Regions from separate parts of the Cetobacterium sp. genome, predicted to be linked through region 2. Evidence: riboswitches for the same ligand, from Rfam matches in the RefSeq annotation. Region 2 holds a riboswitch; each other region holds the start of a gene.
The links. A riboswitch is a leader RNA that binds a small molecule or an ion and turns the genes downstream of it on or off. The one in region 2 is predicted to bind cobalamin.
Positions count from the first base shown of each region.

Region 1 (6,250 bases), on a different contig from region 2:
TGAGTATGAAATTTGTAGAAGATGAGCAAACAGCTAAAACTTTTCACCAAGTAGTAAACAAAATAAATGACAGATTAAAAGATAACTTAGAAATCCAAGTTTTTACTGGTGGACAACTACCAATTGGAAAAGATAGTATGGAACAAGTTGTTGGAGGAGCAAACTGGATATCTGTAGATGGAATAAACTTTTTAGGGGACTATGTCCCTGATTATAATGCTGTTGTTGGTCCCATGTTATATAATAGCTTTGATGAATATTTATTTATGACTAAAAGTGATTTAGTTAAAAATCTAAATATTGAAGCTGAAAAAAAAGGAATAAAAGTATTATCACTAGATTATCTATTTGGATTTAGAAGTATGTTGACAGAAAAAGAGATAAAAACACCAGAAGATTTGAAGGGACTAAAAATCAGAGTTCCAAATAGCCAACTTTATATGTTAACTCTAGAAGCTATGGGAGCAAATCCAACTCCACTTCCATTTACGGAAGTTTATAGTGGAATCCAACAAAAAGTTGTGGATGGATTAGAGGGATCTTTAATGACAATCTATGGAACTAAAATATACGAGGTTAGAAAACAAGTTTCTTTAACTAATCATCTTTTGGGAGTTTCAGCTGTAACTATTTCAAATAAAGTTTGGAATGAATTAACTGAAGAACAAAGAAATGTTATTGAGGAAGAGATTTACAATGGAAGTATCTATAACACTAATGAAACTATAAAATTAGAAAAAGAGTATCAAACTAAATTAGAGGAACTTGGAGTAAAATTTAATGAGGTTGATGCTGTCGCATTTAATAAAGCGATTGAAAATGTATTTAACCAATTCCCAAAGTGGACACCTGGAATCTACAATCAGATAATGGATGAATTAAATAAAATTAGAAATAAATAGAATTTGCTAGTTTGGAGGCTTGCATGGGTAACGATATCGTAAAAAAATTTGGAGAACTAGAGTTTGAAGCACTACTTGGAAGTATCACAATAAGTGTGACTGTAATTCTTGTAATAGTAAATGTATTCCTGAGATATTTCTTAGGAATACAATACTCTTGGATAGAAGAAGTTTCAGTTGGTTGCTTTATATGGACGGTCTATTTAGGAGCAACAGCAAGTTATAGAAAGAGGGGACTTATTGGGGTAGATGCCGTGACAAAAATACTTCCTCTAAAAGGAAGAAGAATACTGAGAATTATCACAAATAGTTTATTGCTGGTTTTAGCCGCTTCTATGTTCTATTTAAGTTATAACTACACACATTCATCTGATAAAATAACATCTGCCTTAGAAATTTCATATGTTTATATAAATTCTTCTTTACCTATTTCATTTGGATTAATGACAATTTATTCTGTCTATTTTTTTGTTTATGATATTATTAATTTTAATAATTTAGAAATAGAAGAAACAGAAGAACAAGAAGAGTTTGAACAGCAAATAGAGGATGTGATGATATAATGGAAGCATTTATACCAGTTATTATTTTATTTATTTTATTTTTCTTAAATATACCTATCGCTTTTGCTCTAATAGGAGCATCACTGTACTATTTTATATTTCAGAACAATATAATGTCTGTCAATATGGTTATTCAACAATTTGTAACTTCTGTCGAATCATTCCCATATTTAGCTGTTCCATTTTTTATAATGGTAGGATCCGTTATGAACTTTTCAGGAATTAGTTCAAGCCTGATGAAAATGGCAGAAGTTTTAACAGGTCATATGATTGGAGGGTTAGCTCAAGTCAATGTAATATTGAGTGCTATGATGGGAGGAATCTCAGGTTCAGCAAATGCAGATGCAGCTATGCAATCTAAAATTTTGGTTCCAGAGATGGTAAAAAGAAATTTTTCAAAACCATTTTCAGCTGCAGTTACAGCGGCTTCTTCCTCAGTAAGTCCAGTAATCCCTCCAGGAACAAATTTGATAATTTATTCATTAATAGCTAATGTTTCAGTAGCTAAAATGTTTTTAACTGGATATACTCCTGGAATTATGATGACAATTGCCCTTATGTTTGTAGTACATATAATCTCTAGAAAAAGAGGGTATACTTCAACTAGGGATAAAAGAGCAACAATAAAAGAAATTTTAATCCAAATTAAAGACTCTATATGGGCACTTTTAATTCCTTTTGGAATTATTTTAGGAATGCGTATGGGACTTTTCACTCCAACAGAAGCTGGAGGTGTTGCTGTGCTATTTTGTTTTATAGTTGGAGTTTTTGTGTATAAAAAACTCAAATGGGAACACGTACCAATTATTTTAAAGGATACAGTCTATGGAACAGGTTCTGTTATGCTTCTTATAATCGGAGCAAAAGTTTTTGGATACTATTTAACATTGGAAAGAATTCCTCAAATGATAACAAACCTTTTAGTTGGCTTCACAGACAATAGATATATGTTACTTTTTATAGTTAACTTACTTTTACTTTTTGTTGGAATGTTTCTAGAGGGGGGAGCAGCCCTTGTAATTCTTGCTCCACTTTTAGTACAAGCAGCTCTAAAGGTTGGAATAGATCCAATACAATTCGGAGTAATACTAATTGTTAATATTATGATTGGAGGAATAACGCCACCTTTTGGGTCAATGATGTTCACAACATGTACCATAGTCGGTGTAAAGCTTGATGAATTTGTGAAAGAAGTATTACCGTTTATTTTAGCACTATTAGTTGTTTTAGCTATTTTAACTTATTCAGAAACAATAGCATTGTATATACCAAACTTATTAATGTAGACTGTGGAGGTTAGATGAACATAAAAATATTATTAGCACTCAGTATAGTGGGATTATCTTTAACATCTTTTTCTCAAAATGATAAAAAAATTATAATAGCTCATAGAGGAGCAAGTGGTTATTTACCAGAACATACACTTGAATCAAAGGCTTTGGCTTTTGGTCAAGGAGCAGATTATCTAGAACAAGATTTAGTTATGACTAAGGACAATAGAGTAATTGTAATACACGATCATTTTTTAGACCAACTCACAGATGTTGCCAAACAATATCCTAATAGAGCAAGAAAAGGTGGCAGATATTACGTAATGGATTTTACTTTAGCTGAAATAAAAGGTTTGAACATGACTGAAAATTTTAAAGTAGAAAATGATCAAGAAAAATTGGTCTATGAAGGAAGATTTCCTCTGTGGAAATCAACATTTAAAATTCACACTTTAGAGGAAGAATTAGAGTTTATTCAAGGATTAGAAAAAACGACAGGAAAAAGAATCGGAATATACCCAGAGATTAAAGCTCCTTGGTTACATCATCAAGAAGGAAAGGATATAGCTAAAGAAACTTTAGAAATTCTGAAAAACTATGGTTATACAAGTAAAGATGATCCTATCTATTTCCAAGTTTTTGATTTTAATGAATTAAAAAGAATTAAAAATGAGCTCATGCCAAAAATGGGAATGGATTTAAAATTGGTTCAGTTAGTTGCATATACTGATTGGAATGAAACTATGGAAAAAAATAAAAATGGAGAATGGGTAAATTATGATTATGATTGGATGTTTACTCCAGAAGGTATAAAAGAATTAGCAAAGTATGCTGATGGAATAGGGCCAGCATGGTATATGTTAATTGATGAAAATGAGTCTAAAAAGGGAGATATTAAGGTAACTCCTTTGGTTCAATATATTGGAGACAATAGACTCGAGTTACATCCTTATACAGTTAGGAAAGATGCTCTACCAAATTATGTAGACAATATTGATGAAATGTTTGAGATTATATTTAATAAAACCAATTCTACGGGAGTATTTACAGATTTTCCAGACTTAGGAGTTCAATTTATAGCAAATCAAAATAAATTATAGATGAGGGATGTATTATGAGTGGGATGAGACTGACAGAAATATTATTTAGGTTAATAGTCTCCTCAATATTTGGGGGCTGCATAGGGTTAGAAAGAGAATTAAAAAATAAATCAGCAGGTTTTGTAACTTTGATACTAGTTTGTTTAGGAGCTACAACTATTGCCCTTTTGCAAGAAGAATTATTAATAAGACAAATAAGTTTAATATCTACACATCCTAGTCTCATAGAAAGTTATAAATTAGACATCACAAGATTATCAGCTCAAGTTGTCACAGGGGTAGGTTTTATAGGCGGAGGAGTGATAGTTTATTCAAATGATAAAATTTCAGGGATAACAACAGCAGCTACCTTGTGGATAACAGCAGCTATTGGCTTAGCTATTGGATATGGTTTCGTATTTCTATCTACAGCAGTTTTTTTAATTGTAGTTATAACGTTGATAGTAATGAAAATACTTGAAAGAAAAGTTATAACTATGGTAAGAAATAAGAAAGCAACTAGAAATAGGTTGGTAAAAAAGGAGTAAAAATTAAGATGAAAGACTACAAAGGATACTTGTTTGATGTAGATGGAACAATAGTTTTGGGAAATATTTTAATTCCTGGGGCTAAGGAGAAGATAGAGGAGCTACGAAAGTGTGGAAAAAAGATAGGATTTTATACAAATAATTCCTCTAATAATCCAAAAAGTTATATTGAAAAATTTAAAAAATTGGGAGTTGAAGCTGAGCTGAAGGAAATAATAACTGCTGGGGTTGTCTTGGCAGATTACTTGGCAAATAACTGTAAAAATAGAAAAATATTCATGGTAGGAACAAAAGAGTTTAAAGAGTATTGTAAAGAGATGGGAATCCAAATTTTTGATGAAAAAGATGAGTTCAATTTTTCTGAAATTGATATAGTTGTGGTAACACTCGACTCGGAGCTGAATTATAAAAAATTAGAGGTCGCCTGTAAACTTTTACATGGGAATGTAGAGTACTTAGCGGCAAATGAAGATTTGGTTTATCCAGTGGAAGGTGGAGTATTTTTACCAGACTGTAGAGCTATTTGCAATATAATTGAATTATGCACAAAGAAAACACCAAAATATTTTGGAAAACCAAAAAAAGTCATGTTAGATTATGCACTAAAAAATTTGAATTTATCGAAAGAAGAAACTGTTATAGTAGGAGATAGATTATATACGGATATAGCTTCAGGGTATATCAATGGCTGTGACACAATACTTGTTTTAACAGGAGAAGCCACAAAGGACAGTAAGAGTGTGTATAAACCAACATATATATTAGATAGTGTAGCTGATATAGATTAAAAATACCAGACTGAAGTTAAAACTATTTGACAAATAATTTAAAATAAGATATAAAATTACTATGAAACTAAATAAAAGTTTTTAGGTGCTTAGGCATAACAAGGAAGTAGGTGTAAATCCTACACAGCCTCCGCTACTGTAATGAGGATGAAACTGCATAGAACCACTGGAAGAAAATCTGGGAAGGGCAGGAGTAAAGCGAATCTAAGTCAGGAGACTTACCTAAAAACTACACAAAAATTGTTAGGAGTGGACAAGTGTGTAATAAAATCTAATGGACTTTAATGTTCGATAGATTTTTTGTCTTCTTCTCTACATTTAAGGGAGTGAGAGAGATGAGGAAAGACTTAAAATGGGATTATAATAAATTTAAAGAATTTGATAAGTTTATACATACTTTCAAAACTTATCAAGACTTAACAAAATTTCTAGAACAAAATCTGTCTGCAATGAGTGGATCGGAAGAGTTTTTACACTATATTATAAAGATGACACCACAAGAACAGTTACTATTATTTTACTTAAAAAAATACAAGAATATCATTAATCTAAAAGTTTTTTATAAAGAGTACATGAAGTTTTGTCAAGAATATTACTACTCTTTAAGTAAAGATTTATTTGAAGTTGATCCATGGAAAAGACAAGTTGTGTATTATATAAATAGAAAAAATAGATTTTTGGATAGCTTGAAAAAAATTAGGAATAATTTAAATATATCCGAAAATAAATCTTTAAATTGACTTATAAAATAAAAATAATACTGTTTAATACTACACGCCTTAAGATTAAATTTGGGCGTGTTTTAATTTTTTGAAAATTCCTGGTAGTTACTTTTTTGTAACTAATTTACAAGTCATGAATAAAATTGTATTCTAAATGTATTGAAATTAGATATAAAAAGGAAGTGTTATTATGAAAAAATGTGATATTTTAAACGCTAAAAATTATGATGCTATTATAATTGGTTTTGGTAAAGGGGGAAAAACTCTCGCTGGATTTTTAGCAAATAAAGGAAAAAAAGTAGCTCTAGTTGAAAAAGATAAAAAAATGTATGGAGGAACTTGTATAAACGTAGGATGTATCCCCACAAAAATTCTTG
Region 1 covers NZ_CDRRQU010000002.1:40,102-46,351, forward strand. Annotated here, with positions in the region: gene ACWI69_RS00720 (C4-dicarboxylate TRAP transporter substrate-binding protein) at 1-902, shown strand, start outside; gene ACWI69_RS00725 (TRAP transporter small permease) at 926-1,465, shown strand; gene ACWI69_RS00730 (TRAP transporter large permease) at 1,465-2,751, shown strand; gene glpQ (glycerophosphodiester phosphodiesterase) at 2,766-3,836, shown strand; gene ACWI69_RS00740 (MgtC/SapB family protein) at 3,851-4,363, shown strand; gene ACWI69_RS00745 (HAD-IIA family hydrolase) at 4,372-5,151, shown strand; cobalamin riboswitch at 5,218-5,391, shown strand; gene ACWI69_RS00750 (hypothetical protein) at 5,487-5,891, shown strand; gene ACWI69_RS00755 (FAD-dependent oxidoreductase) at 6,064-6,250, shown strand, end outside.
Region 1: another riboswitch for cobalamin. It lies ahead of ACWI69_RS00750 (hypothetical protein); the one in region 2 lies ahead of ACWI69_RS01085 (cobyric acid synthase).

Region 2 (6,250 bases):
TCCTGTATACTGCGTCGTCACTTTTTCTTTTTCCATTGTAGTTTCTATATCTAAAAGTCCCAATCCCGGTAGTTCTTTTATATCTCCCTCCACTCCATAGGGATCCAATACTTTTTCTCCTAAAATTTGAAATCCGCCACATATACCAATAATAGGAGTTCCCTTTCGAGAAATTTTTATAATCTCTTGTGCAATTCCTTTTTCTTTTATATCTTTTAAATCATCTATTGTATTTTTAGATCCAGGTATGACTATCAAGTCCTCATCTCCCAACTCATGAAATGACGTCACATAATTAACATCTACATCCTTATTTGCTAGTAAAGCATCAATATCTGTAAAGTTAGATATATGTTTAAGTTTTATAACTGAAACTTTTATATCTCCTTTTTTTGATTTAATCCTACTAAACTTTTCTGTTACTCCATCCTCGTCCTCTATGTCTAGCTCAAAGTATGGCATGACTCCTAAAATTGGAACCCCTGTCAGTTCCTCTATCTTTTCCAGTCCCGGCTTTAATATATCAACATTTCCTCTAAACTTGTTTATGATTACACCTTTTACTCTAGCTTTTTCCTCTGGTTCCATCAAAGATATAGTTCCGTATATCGACGCAAAGACGCCCCCTCTATCTATATCTGCAACTAAAATAACAGGAGCATTCACCATTTCAGCTAAACCCATATTCACTATATCATCCTGTTTTATATTTAACTCTACCGGGCTTCCAGCTCCTTCTATAACACATATTTGATTCTTAATCTTAATTGTATTATAGGCTTCAATTATATCTTTTTTTAATATCGATTTGTAATTTCCGTACTCAAGGCCTCCCATATTGCCGATAGATTTTCCATTGACAATAACTTGAATTCTCCTATCACCTGTAGGCTTTAATAAAATTGGATTCATAGTATAATGAGCTTCTTTTTCACACGCCATTGCTTGAAGTGCCTGTGCACGCCCCATCTCGTGTCCTTCTTTTGTTATATACGAATTCAATGCCATATTTTGAGATTTAAAAGGTGAAACAGTATATCCATCTTTAAAAAATGCTCTACATAACCCTGTAACTGTTATACTCTTCCCTGCACCTGAAGATGTCCCAACAACCATTATGTTCTTATGTTTCATTATATCATTTCTCCTAACTTATGAAGTTTATCGGAAATATAAAAATTGCGAAAATGAATAGAATATTGCTAATTAGAATTGAAATTGACAGTTCTAAATACAAATCTGTTCACCGCAGATTTTATATTTTCTTTTATATTCATGGCAGATATCCTGACTCAGATTCATCCTACTCTTAGGCCTTCCCATAAAAACTACAGTGGCTTAGTCTAATTTCGTCCTCCTTACAGTGGCGGGACCGTGCGAGATTTTCACTCAACTTTCCTTTTAATCAAATTATTGAACCATAAACAATATACATATTTATCATAATTATACATAATGATTATGTACAAGTCAATCTTTTTTAACGGTTTATGTTTAAAAACTAAACTATAATCGCTTAATATTTTATATAAATAAATCTATAGAAATAAATTTTAATAATAAAAAAGAAACTTTAATTTTTATTTGTAGATTAAATGTAACATATTAATTTTTTATAAGGGAGTGGTTAAGTATGAACGATGTTAAAACAAGTAAACAACCTCTTATCGTAGAGGATAGGATTATCAATGTACCTCCGTTGTTTGCAGAACTTTTCGCTTTAAATCCTAAAAATTTTAAAAAATGGCTAGTTGGAGCAAAAAATTCAAGCAAATCTTACGAAGATCTCAAGGTAAAAGATATCTTAAATACAAAAGTTAATGCTACTGTAGATGACGAAGCATTTCTTTTAGACATAACATTTGGGAATACGACACATAAACTATATCTAAAAAAACCTCAAGCTAATAAAGGATTAGATTTTATACTTACAGAAGGCGATAAATTCAAAATAGAAACTAATTTACACCTTACTGCAATAGGTGATAATAAATGTAATATTCACCTTGAAACAACACTGTTGGAAAGTAAGTATCGTTTTCACCCAATAGTGTCATTCGAATTGAAACACTTCTTCAAAAAAAGTTTAACAAACTTTATTGAGGAGTGTGAAAAAAGCTACAGCACTTTTGAAAGTGAGGAAAAAACTATAGAAGCCGAAGTTCTGAGTTTCTATCAAAACAATATAACTGCTTTTAATTCCTTGATTGAGCCACTAAAAAATGATTTAGGAGAAGATTCCTATTTGGAAATCCAAAAAAAATTAAAAACTTTGGGTATGGATACATCTGATAAAGTTACTAAAATTTTTACAAACTTAGCAGGAGTTATTCCCTCAGAAGATTTATCATTGATCAACGATAGAATTATTCAGTTTATCAAAGAGCATATATTTGTTTTAAAAGGTATTACTAAAAAAAGTAATTCAGAAAATTTAAAAGATATTAGCACTATCACCAAATTACAACTAGACAATATAAACTTTATCGTACCGCAAATATTAAAAGATATAGATTCTAGCAAAATTGTCGAAATTGAAAATCAATTGAGTGATTTATTAGCTACTATTGTTAAAGATATTGAAGATATTATAGATGAGATTAAGAATAAAGTTCCACCACAACATTTTAAAGATTTGGAACTTGGATTTATAAATATTCTTAAAACTGATTTAGATTCTGCTCAATCATTACTTGATAAAATAACTTCTGGAAATGCGACTCTTACAGCTAAAGAAGCTAAAATTTTAAGCTACTTGAAGGAATCTGTTGCTAAAGTGGAAACTACTGCGAATAATCGAGATAATCAAGCCTATGTTTCTGTTTTAAATATGATTGAAAAATCTTTAGACCAAGTTGAACAAGATATGAAAAATATTAGTTCAAATATAACTGCTGATAAAATTGAGTCTACAAAAACTTTAATAAAGTCAACAACTGACACTTCATATAAGGCTTTAACAAGCTTCTTATCCACTATGACTCCTGAAAATTTGGAAAGTAATAAGGCAAATGTTGATAAAAAAATAGATGAAATTTTAGATAGATACGTTAAAGCTATTAAAATAATTTCTCCTTCAATACCAGATGAAAAATTATCTAGCATGAAAGAAAAAGTAAAAGAGTTACTGACAAAGGAGTATGACTCGTTTTGTATATCAACTAAGAAATAAAATTTATAAAAAAATGTAGCTCCTAACAGGGCTACATTTTTTCATTAAAACCTTTTTTACTCCTAGTCCTTTCTGAGCTTTCCTTTCATCTCATAAAACACTACAGCTCTTCTAACAAAGTTAGCGTTCACTATCGCACCGTATTCGTTTTCAAGTTCGTCAGCCATAGCTAAGAGTTCCTCTTTGGATAGTCTATTAGCTCTTAGAGCACTATAAACTTCCAATATTTTTTCATCCAAAACACTTTGTAATACGATATTACCCGACAATTTTCTACTTGTAGTTTTTGAATTCATTTCTATCCCCTTCAACTGGAGTTCTTCTTAATAAGGCTGACTATAGTAAGGTTTATTGTATTGTGGTTGATTATACTGTGGCTGATTGTTATAGTATGGTTGATTATATTGTGGCTGGTTGTATTGCGGCTGATTATTGTAATATGGTTGTTGGTTAGTATCTTTTATAGCTTGTGTTTGATCCTGAACTGAACCAACTAAAGCTCCAGCTGCTGCTCCTATTCCTGCCCCTAAAAGAGTAGCTCCTGTATCTCCACCTATTGCTTGCCCTAAAAGTGCTCCTGCACCTGCTCCAACTGTTGTTGATCCAATTGTATTCGATCCAACATTTGAGCAACCTGATAAAATCATTACTGATAAAACTGATAATATTAAATATTTTTTCATATAAACTCCTCTCCTAATAGTTCTTTGATGTTTTTAATATTTTTTAATTATTTAAGTCCCTATTTAATAGCTTTCATATTCATTGCTATTCTTCCACAATGACAGTTCTATTTATCATAAACTTTATAAGGGAGAATAAAAAGAATGGAGAGGCTAAGCCAAAAGTTATTATGACTAAAATTGTCCATCCCAGTAAAAATAACAAACTATCTGCAAATCCTACATCACATCTTAATCTTCTTGCCATTTTTCTTCACCTCTTTTTATTTATTATCTTATTCTATAATAATATATTTTTTCTTTTAAATTTACAAGATTTTTCTAAATATCCGTATGATATTATAGACATTAAATAATTAATATTGTATAATAAAGAGATAAAATAAAAGAGAAGTAAGGAGCTATCATAATGACAAAAGAACTATTTAAAGGAAGTGTAGTTTTAAATCCTGTTCCTGCTGTAATTATAACATCTAGAAATAAAGATGGAGTAAATAATGCATTTACTGTTGCATGGACTGGTACTATTTGTACTAATCCTCCCATGCTTTCTATCTCTATTAGACCTGAGAGATTATCGTACGAATACATCAAAGAAACAATGGAATTCACAGTCAACCTACCTAACACTTTCCAAGTGAGAGAAACTGATTACTGTGGAGTTATCTCTGGAAGAGAGGTCGATAAAATCAAACATCTTGGATTGACAGCTAAGCCCGGAGAATATGTTAATTCACCATATTTAGAGGAGTTTCCTATAAACATTGAATGTAAGGTTAAACAAATTATACCTCTTGGAACTCACGATTTATTTTTAGCTGAAGTGGTTGGTTCTCATATCAATAAAAATATTATTGATGAAAAGGGTAAGATTCATTTTGAATGGGCAAATTTAATTAACTACTGTCATGGTGAGTATTTTCCAATGTCTAAAAAACCTATCGGTCAGTTTGGTTTCTCTGTTGCTAAAAATCCCCTGTTAATAGAAAAATATAAACATATAAAGTCTTATACAGAATACAAAGATGAAAAAAACAAGAAAAAACCTAGAAAAAAAATTAAGGGAAAAATTAAAAAGAAAAAATAAAATACAATATAAAAGAGCAGATGGGCAGCTTATAACCCATCTGCTCTTTAATTTACAAAAGGAGTGTCGTATGTTTCAAAAGTTTAAATTCGAAAAAAGTTTTATTAAAATGTTAATGGCTCTAGCCATTCCCATCATTTTACAAAGTTTAATCACAGCATCATTAAATCTTCTTGATAACATTATGGTTGGAAAACTTGGAGAAAGCGAAATTGCTGCAGTTGGCTTATCCAACCAGTTTTATATGATTTTTTTCTACTCGGTAGCTGGTATCGGAATGGGAGCTTCTATTTTTATGTCCCAACTTTGGGGTAAAAAAGATGTAAAAAAAATCCATGAATTTTTGGATTTATCTCTTATAATCTCCCTTGGAGTCTCTATTCTATTTGCTGCAGTAGCATTTATTTTTCCGGCAAATATAATCCATATTTTTTTAAATGACCCAGTTGTTACTTCCTTAGGGATTAGTTACTTAAGAATTGTTGCTGTAAGCTATATTCTATCATCTATAACTCTAGCTTATTCAATGGCCTTACGAAGTACAGCACAAACTAAATTACCTATGTATGGAAGTATTGTTGGAATTGCTTTTAATGGTCTTTTAAATTATATTTTTATATTTGGTAAATTGAGAGCTCCTAAAATGGGAGTAGCTGGTGCTGCTTTAGGAACAACTATTTCTAGAGCTATGGAGCTTAGTTTTATTTTATTTATGATTTATAACTACAACAATGTTATTGCCACAAAATTTCATAGTTTAAAAGAACTATCTATAAAAAAATTAAATGAGTTCTTTAGAATCGCCTCTCCAGTTATTTTTAATGACATCATGTGGATTTTAGGAATTTCAACCTATTCCATTGCTTATGCTAAGCTCGGTGTTAATGCTACTGCAACCATGCAAATTGCAATTACTGTCAATAATATGTTTAATATATTTGGTATTGGTATTGGAGCTGCTTCAGCTATAATCATTGGAAATAAAATTGGTGCTGGTTTAAGAGAGGAAGCTCACTTTCTTTCTATAAAAATCTCTCAATTTGGAGTTTTCTTGGGAGTAGTTATCGGTATCATCTTCTACCTTATTTCACCTATTTTTGCAGGAATATTTAAAATAACTCCCGAAACTGCTAAAAATGTAATTGCCGTTTTAAAAATAATGGCACTCTTTATTCCTGCAAGATTTTATGCTATTATACAGGTAATAGGTACTTTAAGAGGTGGTGGAGACGTTGTTTATGCGATCACAACTGAGATGATTGGAATTTGGATTATAGGAATTCCTATGGCTTTCACAGCTATTCATTT
Region 2 covers NZ_CDRRQU010000003.1:13,504-19,753, forward strand. Annotated here, with positions in the region: gene ACWI69_RS01085 (cobyric acid synthase) at 1-1,134, opposite strand, end outside; cobalamin riboswitch at 1,261-1,438, opposite strand; gene ACWI69_RS01090 (hypothetical protein) at 1,634-3,172, shown strand; gene ACWI69_RS01095 (diol dehydratase small subunit) at 3,235-3,468, opposite strand; gene ACWI69_RS01100 (YMGG-like glycine zipper-containing protein) at 3,496-3,855, opposite strand; gene ACWI69_RS01105 (DUF6693 family protein) at 3,941-4,102, opposite strand; gene ACWI69_RS01110 (flavin reductase family protein) at 4,265-4,942, shown strand; gene ACWI69_RS01115 (MATE family efflux transporter) at 5,013-6,250, shown strand, end outside.

Region 3 (6,250 bases), on a different contig from region 2:
TTAGAAAATAATAGAGAGAAACAGTGTAATGTAGGAAGCATATCTTTTGTACCATCCGTAGCAGGTTTAATAATAGCAAGTGAGGTAGTAAAGGATATAACAGGCTTAAAAAATTTAGGAGGAAATTGATTATGAAAAAAATAGGAATTTTTTATGGAACAACGTCAGGAATAACAGCTGGAATAGTTGATGAGATAGAGTTTTATTTAAGAGGAGAGGAGTACGAAGTCTTTGATGTAGCAAATGGGATTGATGAGATGGAGAATCTTGAAAATCTAATTTTAGTTTCACCAACTTATGGAGTTGGAGAGTTACAAAAAGATTGGGAAAATGTATACGACAAGTTAAAAAGTTTAGATTTTACTAATAAGATAGTAGGAATAGTAGGTGTGGGAAATCAATTTGCATTTGGTGAATCATATGCAGGGGCGATGAGAAAACTGTATGATGCAGTTATAGATAAAGGGGCAAAAGTTGTTGGATTTACTTCAACTGAAGGATATAGCTATGAAGAAACTGAATCAGTTATAGACAACAAGTTCGTAGGTCTTGCTTTAGATGAAAGTAATCAAGATAACGAAACACCTGATAGAATAAAAGCTTGGATAGAAGAGATTAAACCTCTATTCAATTAGGAAAAAATTATGAGAAAATATAAGACATTGAATCAAGAAGAGGTGAAGACTCTATTAAAAGAGGAAAAAACGGTACTTTTGGATGTTAGAACAGAGGATGAGTACTGGGAAGAATCGGTAGAAGATAGTTTAAACATACCACTTCATGAGTTAGAGGAAAGAATTATAGAGTTAGATAAGGAGAAAACTTATATAACTTTTTGTAGAAGTGGAGTTCGATCAAAAGCTGCAGCTTTAATTCTTCTGGAAGAGGGATTTACAAAAGTTTTTAATTCTCGAGATGGAATATTGACTTGGAAATAAAATTTGACAAATTTATTTTCATATGTTACTATAATGAAAATAAAAAATTAAAGGAGAGTTCTGATGAAAAAAAATCAAGTTATTTCAAATAATGTGAATAGACAACCCATCCCCCCTAGATAGGGATTTGTGTTTTAAGCATTAGTTTATGTTTAGATACAGGTCCATTTTGTGTTACGATTTTGGATCTGTATCTAAGGGGAAATAACTTTCAATAGAAGATTATTTTTATAGGATTCTTTTAATAAGGGTCACTTAGGTACAAAATTGTGCTTAGGTGACTCTTTTTTATTTTTATTAAAAATTTGGGAGGAGTATAAAATGATAGGAATAGAAACATTTATTACATTTGGAACATATTTGTTATTTTTAATAGGAGTAGGAATTTATTTTTATGGAAAGACTTCCAGTTCTGAGGAGTATTTGATAGGTGGTAGAGGAGTTGGCAGTTGGGTAACTGCACTATCGGCACAAGCTAGTGATATGAGTGGATGGTTATTAATGGGATTACCAGGGGCAGTATATCTTTCGGGATTTGGACAAATTTGGGTTGTAGTAGGTTTAACGGTGGGAACATATTTGAATTGGAAGTTTATAGCTCCAAAACTTAGAGTCGAAACTGAAATAGAAAATACAATGACTTTACCAACTTTTTTAGAAAAAAAATTAAAAGATGACAAAGGAACAATAAGGAAAGTTTTAGCTTTAGGAACACTGTTTTTCTTCACAATTTATTCATCTTCTGGGTTGGTCGCAGCAGGAAAACTATTTGAATCGATACTTGGAATCGATTATAAAGTTGCCGTTGTAGTGGGTACAGTGACAATAGTTATGTATACATTTATGGGGGGATATCTGGCTTCGTGTTGGACAGATTTTTTTCAAGGTGCTTTGATGTTTATAGCTATAATAGCGGTTCCTTTGGCTGCTTATTATAAAATTGGAGACATGGAAACAATTAAACAAGGAATTGAGTTAAAAGGAATTTCATTGGATATATTTAAACAGAATGGAGAAAGTATAGGAATTTTAGGAATATTATCTTCATTGGCATGGGGACTAGGGTACTTTGGACAGCCTCATATTTTAGTCAGATTTATGAGTATAAAGAATGTAAAAGAGTTAAAAAAATCTAGACGAATAGCCATGATATGGGTAATTATTTCTTTAGTTGGGGCAATAGCGATTGGACTTTTGGGAATTTCTCTTTTTAGAAATGTTACAGAATTGGGAGGGGATGCAGAAAAAATATTTATTTATATGATAAAAGAGCTATTTAATCCTTGGGTAGCGGGAGTTTTATTAGCTGCAATTCTATCTGCAATTATGTCAACAATAGATTCCCAGCTGTTAGTTTCATCAACTACCTTAACAGAAGACTTTTATAGATATATGAAAAAAGATGTTTCTGATAAAGAAATTATGTGGGTTGGAAGGCTGTGTGTAGTAGTGATAGCCTTGTTGGCACTACTATTTGCGCTAAATCAAAATGCTAAAGTATTATCATTGGTCGCTTATGCTTGGGGAGGGTTTGGAACAATATTTGGACCAGCAATAATATCGGTACTTTATTTTAAAAATGTGAATAATAAAAGTGTTCTGGCAGGAATTTTGGTTGGAATGTTTGTATTTTTAATGTGGAAAGTTTTGGGGTTAGACAGTTATATGTATGAACTATTACCAGGATTTTTTAGTAACTTAATCACAGTTTATATAGTAGAAAAAGTGATTTTTAAAAGTATAGTTAGTGTAGGGTGCAAAGTTACTTAGCACCCTTTTCTAAATTTAGTAGATGAGACTTTAGAGATAAGCCATAGGCATATCCAGTCAATTTGCCATTGGAGCCAATAACTCTATGGCAAGGAATAACTATGGGAATAGGATTTTTATTGTTTGCTAAACCTACCGCTCTGCACGCCTTAGGATTACCGATAGCGATAGCAATATCTTTGTATGTTTTAACTTCACCGTATGGAATATCGAGTAAAGCTTTCCAAACATTTTTTTGAAACTCTGTTCCAATGGGATTTATTTTAAAAGTAAATTCTTTACGACGTCCATTTAGAAATTCCAAAATCTCCTTAGAAGCTTGAGCTAAAGAGCTCGTAAGTTTAAAAGTTCTATTTGAAGTAGGATTATTGAGCTCAATCTTAATAATTTCATGATTTAATTCTTCGATTTTAAGTAAACCAAATGGAGTGTCAAAAATATAGAAAAAACCTGGAATAATATTTTTCATACAACTCTCCTCAAAAACTTTATTAAAATTGTACTAAAAAAATATAAATAAATCAAGGTTAATTTAAAATATATATTGTTCATTTATTGTTTAAAACTTTTAAAAATAAAGTATTTATAGTATAATAAGGCGTTATGGTTTTATAAATTAAAAGGGAATTAAGTGAGAAGCTTAAACGGTCACGCCACTGTAAAACGGACAAAAATAGATGAACCACTGGGAAACTGGGAAGGGCTATTGGAGGAGGAAGTTGAGTCAGGATACCTGCCATAAAATAAACTGCGAGTGACAGATTTGGGAGGATTAAATTAAATGGAAAAAAGATTTTATATTATTGGTTTACTTCTTGCATCTACTTTAACAATGGGACAAGAAAAGGTTATAAAGCTAGATGAGAGTGTTATAACAAGTGAGAATACGGAAACAACGGTGGCAAGTATACCTAGAAATGTAACTGTATTAACAGGCGAAGAGATAACACAAAGAGGAGCTAAAACAGTAGCAGAAGCTTTAAAATTGGTATCAAGTGTCATTGTAAAAGAGATGGGTGGGACAGACGCTGCTTTTGATGTAAGAGGTCAGGGGGCAACAGCAAAATCAAATGTTATAGTACTGGTTGATGGAGCACCAATTAATTCAATAGATTTATCTGGATATCAAACAAGTAATATACCAGTTAATAGTATTGAAAGGATTGAGGTGATACCTTCTGGAGGATCGGTTTTATATGGAGATGGAGCGGTTGGTGGAACAATCAATATTATAACAAAAGCACCAGAAGATAGGAAAAACTATGGAAGTTTGAATAGTGAGATAGGATCGTATGGATTAAAAAAACAGCAAGTTACATACGGTACTAAAATAGGAGAAAGATTTTTAGTAGAAGTAGATTATTTGAGAAGAGAAAAAGATGGATATAGAGACTATTCTAAAGATAATTTGGAAAGCTTTGGGTTTAGAAGCAGATATAAACTTGATGAAGGGGAGTTAAAAGTTAAATATAACTACTCAAAGAATGATTTTAAAGCGCCGGGAGCGTTAAACAAGGATGAAGTTAATGAGGATAGAACACACTCCAACCCAAATGCGTGGAGAATTGATGGAAAAACAGAGAAAAATAATTTTGTAGGAGATTATCTATATAACATAAATTCTGATTTAGAGTTCAAATTATTAGGAAGGTATGCTCATGAAAATTACTCTTCAAATGGAAGTAACTATAAGACAGAGGTTAAATATTTAAAACCACAACTTAAATACTCATATTTAGATGATAGCTATGTTGTATTTGGTGGAGATATTTATGAGGGAGAGACGAAAGATTTTGCTTATGGAAATGGAAAATCTGAAAAGAACTCTCTAGGTGGGTTTGTAGTAAATAGTTATACGATTGATAAGTTCAGATTTACTCAAGGATATAGAAAACAAGATATTGAATATAAAAGAGATACACTTACAACAAAGAAATTCAAAGAAGATGCGATAGAGCTTACAGGAAGTTATCTATATTCAGACTCAGGTTCTACATATATAAGTTATACAAAAGGATTTAGGGCGCCAAATACTGACGAGCTAAATTTTTGGGACGGAGAATTTAATCCTCAAAAGACAGAAACTTATGAAATTGGAATGAAAGATTTCTTAGGAAATACGTATATTTCAACTTCAGTGTTTTATATAGAAACAGAAAATGAAATTTTTTATGGAGCAAATAAAAATGATGAGTTTAATAAAAATAGGAATTTAGATGGAACAAGTAAAAGAAAAGGAGTTGAATTCTCTTTAGAGCACTATTTCGATAAATTGACAGTTTCAGAATCAATAACTTATATGAAAACGGAGTTTAAAGAGGGGAAAGATATTCCAGGTATTCCAAATATTAAAGGGGTTTTAAATTTTAACTATAGATTTAATGAGAAATTGAGTGTAAATAACTCTTGGGAATATTACGGAAAAGCTTATGATAGCAATGATGAAGCTAACGAAAGAGAAAAGATTGACAGTTACTTATTAAGTGGATTGACTTTTATGTATAATTTTCAAGATGGATTAGTTATAAATGCAGGAATTAATAATCTCTTTAATGAAAAATACTATGATTATGTAGGATACAGTAGTTACAGTAAAATTCGTAACTATTACCCAGCACCAGAAAGAAATTATTACATAGGTTTTAAATACAGTTTTTAATTAAGAAAATGCTCTTTTCAAGATATGGAAAGAGCATTTTTTATAAAAGAGGTGGACAATGTTAAGAAAAATATTTGTATTAAGTATAGTCGTATTTTCAGTGGGATATTCAAAGATATTTGTAGATGGCATTGGAAGAGAGGTTGAAATTTCTAAAAAAGTGGAGAGAGTAATTTCGACAGTTCCATCCAACACGGAGATAATAGTGGATATGGGATTAGTTAATATTTTGTTGGGAGTAGATATATATTCTGAGAAAATATCTAAAGAGTTAGAGGGAAAAGGAGTTTTGAACACAGATAGATTGAACGAAGAGAGAATAATTGATTTAATGCCAGATTTGGTTATAACCTCTCAACATAGTTTGTCTAAAGGGAAAGAGAGTCTAGAGGTATTTGATGAAATAGGAATTCCTATCTACGTGATGAAAACACCAAAATCTTTGGAGGAGGTCAAAAATTCGATAGATGAGATAGGAAGCCTTTTAAATGAAAATGAAAAAAGTGATATTTTAAAAAATAGATATGTAAAAGAGTTGGAGAAATTAGTAATACAGAATAAAATATCAAAAAAACGGGTATATTTTGAAATTTTAAATAATCCAATATACACAACTGGAAATAAAACATTTTTAAATGATGTCATTGAAAATGCTGGTGGACATAATATATTTGGAGATCAAGAGGGATGGATTTCACCAACTTTGGAATCTGTTATTGAAAAAAATCCTGAAGTTATACTTATTGGAGAGGATAGAAAGGAGATTGTTGAAGAGATAAAAAATAGAGCTGAATGGCAGGAGATAGATGCTGTAAAAAATGGGAGAATATATGTTATAGATGAGGGTATCAACAGACCATCACCAAGAGTTTTAAAATCTTTA
Region 3 covers NZ_CDRRQU010000012.1:33,279-39,528, reverse strand. Annotated here, with positions in the region: gene ACWI69_RS04495 (tRNA threonylcarbamoyladenosine dehydratase) at 1-129, shown strand, start outside; gene ACWI69_RS04490 (flavodoxin) at 132-635, shown strand; gene ACWI69_RS04485 (rhodanese-like domain-containing protein) at 645-938, shown strand; gene putP (sodium/proline symporter PutP) at 1,260-2,708, shown strand; gene ACWI69_RS04475 (methylated-DNA--[protein]-cysteine S-methyltransferase) at 2,701-3,177, opposite strand; cobalamin riboswitch at 3,296-3,463, shown strand; gene ACWI69_RS04470 (TonB-dependent receptor) at 3,490-5,367, shown strand; gene ACWI69_RS04465 (ABC transporter substrate-binding protein) at 5,426-6,250, shown strand, end outside.
Region 3: another riboswitch for cobalamin. It lies ahead of ACWI69_RS04470 (TonB-dependent receptor); the one in region 2 lies ahead of ACWI69_RS01085 (cobyric acid synthase).